DNA from 2 places in the Shewanella sp. SM74 genome. Region 2 is predicted to be linked to the other one. Evidence: predicted binding sites of a transcription regulator. Region 2 holds the regulator's gene; the other holds the start of a gene.

Region 1 (3,167 bases), on a different contig from region 2:
GGCCAGTCAGCATGCCTTTTACAGGCTTGTCGGTGAGACTTTGGGCAAACTCGGCCCAATCAACCGTCATCGCCTTTGGACGACTAACATCACCATAGATCAACGGTGGCTTAACACAGCGTGAACCATAACTTTGCACCCAACCATTTTTGGTAAAGCCAACGCCCGCAAGCTGCTCACCAAAGTATTCCACCATATCGTTGCGCTCGGCCTCACCATGAACCAGTACATCGATACCGAGTTTAAGCTGGCGGTCGATAGTATCGCGGGTGACTTGCTGCAATTGCTCTGTATATTGTGCATCACTCAGATCGCCCTTGCGCCAACGACTGCGTAGTCCACGGATTGCCGGTGTTTGTGGGAAGGAGCCAATGGTGGTGGTCGGCAACAGAGGTAAACGGTATTTCTGCTGCTGCACTGCTTGGCGTACGCTGAAATCACTGACGCGCTCATAGTCGGCAGATGTCAACGCGGCAACGCGGGCAATCACTTGACTGTCGGCGGCCTGCGCTTTCGTCTCACGGCGTGCCAAACAGGTTTGCACAATCTCTTTTACCGCGGCCGATTCAGGTGCCAGTAGCAATTGGCGCACATTGGCCAGTTCGAGTAATTTTTGCTTCGCAAACGCGAGTTGTTGACGCAGCGCAGGCTCAAGTGTGGCTTCCACCTCTAAATCCACAGGGCTGTGCAGGAGTGAGCAAGAAGTACCGATCCACAAGCGATCTCCGAGATCACGGGCAACCGCGCCTATGCGTTCGGCAATTAAATCCGCCTCTGCCGCCCACACGTTGCGGCCATTGACCACACCCACCGACAAAATTTGATCTTGACCAAGCGCATTGGCAAAGACTGCCAATTGATCCGGCGCTGTGACTAAATCGACATGCAAACCCGCGACCGGCAAGGCCGATACCAGCGCTTGATGGTGTGCGATACCGCCGTAATAACTGGTAAGAAGGATCTTCACCTTCGTAATGCTGAGGGCTTGATACGCCTCAGTGATCGCCGCTTGCCATTCGCCATCCAATTCCAATGCGAGAATGGGCTCATCGAGCTGTACCCATTGCACTCCCTGAGCAGCAAAACGCGCCAAAATGTCAGCATAAGCAGTTAATAAATTGGGTAATAAGCTTAACTTATCAAACTCTTGGCCCACAGTTTTAGCTAGGTACAAGTAGCTAACAGGACCGAGTAGCACAGGTTTGGCTTTATAGCCTAGTGCTTGCGCTTCGCTGACTTCATCAAAAAACTGCTCATAGGCAATCGAAAACTCTTGGTTTTGGCTGAGCTCAGGTACCAGATAGTGATAGTTAGTATTGAAATACTTGGTCATTTCAGAGGCTGGCGCATCTTGGCCCGTTGGCGCTCTGCCGCGGGCAACACGGAATAAAGTATCGAGATCGATTGCCCCTTCACCACGATGACGATCAGGAATGGCATTTAAAGTCGCGCTTAAGGTCAGCACTTGATCATAAAAGGCAAAATCACCTACGGGAACTTGCTCAATGCCAGCAGCAGCTTGCCACTGCCAATGGGTGCGGCGAAGTTCACTCGCCACTTCACGTAATTCCGCCTGAGTGCTCTCACCACGCCAGTATTTTTCTAAGGCAAATTTCAATTCACGACGACGCCCAATACGGGGAAACCCAAGACTATTTAATTGCATACTCTATCTTCCTTTATTTGAGATAAGCCACATTCGGCACTTGCACCCACCAGATTGTTTTCTCTTAGCACTTTTCAGCACTTCAGCCTTGATAAATAACAATGGGCGTCTGGACGTCTAGAAGTTTATTGTGTTAGTCTCTATTCCAGCAACCGAATTGATTTCAAGCACAACATGAGCGAAATTCACTTGGAGTGAACATGATCGAACTAAGACACCTGCGAACCTTAATGGCCCTGAAAGAAAGCGGCAGTTTGGCGGGCGCAGCCAAAAAACGTTTTGTCACTCAATCCGCCCTCTCCCACCAGATTAAGGAGTTGGAGCAAAGGATTAACTCGCCCATTTTTGTGCGTAAGAGTAAGCCACTGTCATTCACCCAAGAAGGTGCACGCCTGCTGCATCTGGCCGAAGAGATTTTGCCTAAGGTGTTAGAAACCGAGACAGATTTGAAGAATGGGCTGGAAACCGAAACTAATCAGTTGCGTGTCGGCATTGAGTGCCATAGCTGTTTTCGCTGGTTAATGCCTGTAATGGAGCAATTTAGGCAAGATCATCCAACTGCCGAGTTAGACTTGTCGAGCCGCCACTTGTTCGACTCGCTCAATGCCTTAGAAATGGGTGAACTGGATATTGTATTAACCTCAGATCCTGTGCCTGGGCATTCACTCGCCTACCAGCATTTATTTGATTTTGAAGTGAAGTTAGTGGTTGCAAAAGATCATCCTCTAGCAAAAGAAGCCTATGTCACCCCTAAGCAATTAGCACACTTGCCTATTATCAGTTATCCAGTGCCATTGACGCGTTTAGACATTTATCGCCACTTTTTAGAACCTGCGGGCATAGAGGCGGGCGAGCAAAAAACCTGTGATTTAACCATGATGTTATTGCAACGCATCGCCTGTAAAGACGGCATAGCCGCACTGCCAAGTTGGTCGATTAATGAAGGACATGGACTGAGTCTCGCTACGGTGAAACTCGGCCAAGAAGGTCTAAAACGACCGCTATTTGGTGCCTATCGCCGCCACAGTGCTAACTCTGCATTGATCCAAAATTGGTTACAACTGGTGGCGAGGGAAGGTTTATCCCGCCAGCAGAAGACGAATTAATGCGGGTGACATAGAGTAAAAAGCCTGCGAATGCAGGCTTTTTATTGAGTCAAATGACTATTTCATAGCATCGACAAATTACAGCGGATTCATCAACAATCCACGCATAGACAAGACACGGCGCAGTATCAACCCTGATGAATTAGGATTACGGGTCTGACGCAAATTATGGGCGATCATAAATTCTTGACGCAGATCCTGATCGAGATCTAACGCCTCGAACGCTTCTATGGTTAAGGTCTGTTGTTGATTATCAATCAATGACTTAATCACACTTAAAGGAAATGACTGTTCGGCATTAGCATTTAAATAGGCAAATGCGGTCAGTGCGATAATTTGGCCGAACACACTGAACAGAGCTAAGGTTTGTACTTCGTCAGCATCAACCTCCACAC
Region 2 (3,167 bases):
TACAGGAAATTCGTGCTTTTACCCGCCGCAGAGACCACCACAAGATCATCACTATGACCGTGGGTTAACAGGATATGGGCGACTCGACGATAACAATCGGCATCCGCTAAACTGGAGCCACCAAATTTATGTAAGTGACAACGTGCCATCTATTATTCCTCTACTGACAAGCCGCAACGGCGGCTAATCCTGCTTGAATATCTGCAACTAAATCGGCGGCATCTTCAATACCCACCGATAGACGCAATAGGGTGTCCTTAATACCAGCCTCGAAGCGCGCCTGCGGCTCCATGGCTCTGTGGGTCATAGTGGCGGGCACTGCCACTAAACTTTCGACGCCACCTAAACTTTCCGCCACGCTAAATAAGCTGAGTGCACCTAAAAAGGCCACCACTTCGGCCTCGCCGCCTTTGAGTTCAAAACTCAGCATAGCGCCAAAGCCCTGTTGTTGCTTGGCCGCAATGGCGTGGCCTGGGTGATCCGCAAGCCCTGGGTAATAGACTTTACTCACCACAGGGCTTTGGGTTAATACCTCAATAATACGCTGGGCATTGGTTTGATGCTCGCGAATACGCACCGCTAAGGTACGCAGGCCGCGCAGGGTCAGATAACTGTCGAAGGCTGACCCCGTTAAGCCTAGAGTGTTCGACCACCAATGTAAGCTTTCGCCGATTTGCGCGTCTTTGGCGACCACTGCGCCGCCGACCACATCGCTGTGACCATTGATATATTTAGTGGTGGAGTGGATAACGATATCCGCGCCTAACAATAGGGGTTGTTGCAATATCGGCGATAAAAAGGTGTTATCAACCACCACCAGCGCGCCGACCTCATGGCTCACCTTAGCAATGGCTTCGATATCCACCACACGCAATAACGGGTTCGATGGGGTTTCGAGCCACACCATCTTAGGATTCTGCGCAATGGCGGCGGCTAACGCTTGGCTGTCGGTTTGGTCGACCACAATGAGCTTAAACTGGCCTTTCTTCGCCAAGTTGGTAAATAAACGGTAGGAACCACCATAGCAATCATGGGGCACAACTAATAGGTCATCGGGGCCGAGTAAGGTGGTCACTAAGGTGATGGCCGCCATGCCAGTGCAGGTCACTATACCAGTGGCGCCCTTTTCTAATTGGGCTAATGCTTCGCCTAAAATGCAGCGCGTTGGGTTGCCTGAACGACTGTAATCGAATTCGCGGGGATTTTTATGACCATCGAAGGCGTAATTAGTCGACAAATAAATCGGTGGCACAACTGCACCATATTGAGTATCGCTTTCGATACCCTGACGCACTGCCAGTGTGGCTAATTGACGCTCTGCCATGGGTGGACTCCTAAATTCGGTAGACTGATAGAGATGTCTGGACGTCTAAATGTACCTAAGCCCAACGCCATCGTCAATAGGCGTGAAGACGTTTAGACGTCTGAACATAAAGAAATCTGTTTGCAATCACAAAGAAATAGTAGCAATAATTTGACTGTTGTTTGTAAGGGTTTAAAATCTGCCCCGAATTTAGCGTTATAACAGGTGAGTCAATGACTGAATGGAATGGGGAATACATCAGCCCCTATGCTGAACATGGCAAGAAGAATGAACAAGTAAAAAAAATTACTGTGTCTATTCCGCTCAAAGTGCTTAAGGTCCTCACGGACGAACGTACTCGTCGTCAGGTCAATAATTTGCGTCACGCCACCAACAGCGAGCTGTTGTGTGAGGCATTTTTGCACGCCTACACTGGTCAGCCATTGCCCAACGATGAAGATCTGTCAAAAGACAACCCAGACAGCATTCCTGCCGAAGCCAAGTTGTTGATGGATCAAATGGGAATCGAGTGGGAAGACATGGAATAGCGACTCGTCGCTTTCAAAGTCATATCACAGTGCTCATCAATAGGGATCGTTAACGATCCCTTTTTGTTTATACCCAAGCGACTTCAAACTTTAAATTTCACTATCTTGAGGTGGTTTGGGATATAGGAAATCCTATGTTTTCTATGATAGATCCACAGACACTCGCCTTAGCCTCGCTGGTCGTGTTTCTGGGCGCCTTAACCCAAAGTCTGATTGGGTTTGGGCTTGCGGTTGTAGCCAGTCCTTTGCTGTATATCGTCGATCCACAACTCGTGCCAGCGCCTGTGATTGCTATGGGTTTCTCCATCGCCCTGCTGACCTTAGTGCGTGAACGCGGCCACTTAGAATTCAATGGCCTGCAATATGCGCTCCTAGGTCGCGTGCCCGGCGGTTTTATCGGCGCGAGTTTATTGCTGTTTGCGCCTCAGCCCATACTGGGTTTATCCATCGCCGCCATTGTGACTGTCGCAGTGATCCTCAGCCTATATAAATTCAGCCTGCCAGTGAATAAGAAAACCCTCTTCGGTGCGGGCGTGGTTTCAGGGATCTTCGGCAATATCGCCGCGATTGGTGGCCCGCCGATGGCGATTCTATTATCGGGCAAAGATGCCTCGCAGTTTCGCGCCGCCCTGTCGGCCTTCTTCATTTTTAGCTCCATGATTGCACTGATCATTTTAGCAATCACTGGCTTATTAGAATTAAAACATCTGTGGCTGTCGTTGATGCTGCTACCCTCAGTGATTTTAGGTTACTTAGTCGCAGGACGATTAGTGGGCCGTGTCGATAAAGAGAAGACAAAGATGGCGACGTTAGTCCTGTGCAGTATCAGCGCCTTAGTGCTAACGGTGAAGTCGGTTATCGAGTTATTACCCCAATAAGCGTCCCGCTTGTACTGGCAAACCTTCTCAAGATTCAAACAATAAAAAAGCACTGACATTGCCAGTGCTTTTTCTTTATCTATCAATACGTAAAGCAAGCTTACACTCAGCTTAAATAGCTTTGCCCTGCGTACACAATAAAGTGTCTTAAGGCGAGTACGCCCGTTAAGCTCGCACAAGCAACCATGATCATCGCGCCCTTAGTGTGGCGAGTCGCGGCGGGTAGCAGCATAAACAGCAATGGAATACCAAAGCCGATACCGACAACACCTATCCAGAACACGCTTGCCCATAGCCCAGACGTTAACGATGCTAAGGCCGCAGCTGCCGCGCCGCCCTTGAAGTACAAGGCGCAAAACAACATGAACAGGAATAGAATTTCAATCGCCATCACAGGCAATTCTAAACCGTGCATCTTCACTAAAGTTTTGTCGTGGC

What was found. Region 2 encodes MetJ, which represses methionine synthesis genes. Its sites were predicted from a motif close to TAGACGTCTAGACGTCTA; they were not measured.
Region 1: the regulator MetJ is predicted to act here: its motif matches at 1,777-1,794, upstream of metE (5-methyltetrahydropteroyltriglutamate--homocysteine S-methyltransferase).

Annotation. Positions count from the first base shown of each region.
Region 1 covers NZ_JAKKRZ010000012.1:87,495-90,661, forward strand. The annotation lists gene metE (5-methyltetrahydropteroyltriglutamate--homocysteine S-methyltransferase) at 1-1,666, opposite strand, end outside; gene L5M49_RS13755 (LysR family transcriptional regulator) at 1,867-2,772, shown strand; gene L5M49_RS13760 (HDOD domain-containing protein) at 2,851-3,167, opposite strand, start outside.
Region 2 covers NZ_JAKKRZ010000007.1:197,215-200,381, forward strand. The annotation lists gene L5M49_RS09800 (bifunctional aspartate kinase/homoserine dehydrogenase II) at 1-149, opposite strand, end outside; gene metB (cystathionine gamma-synthase) at 161-1,324, opposite strand; gene metJ (met regulon transcriptional regulator MetJ) at 1,537-1,851, shown strand; gene L5M49_RS09815 (sulfite exporter TauE/SafE family protein) at 1,986-2,729, shown strand; gene nrfD (NrfD/PsrC family molybdoenzyme membrane anchor subunit) at 2,836-3,167, opposite strand, start outside.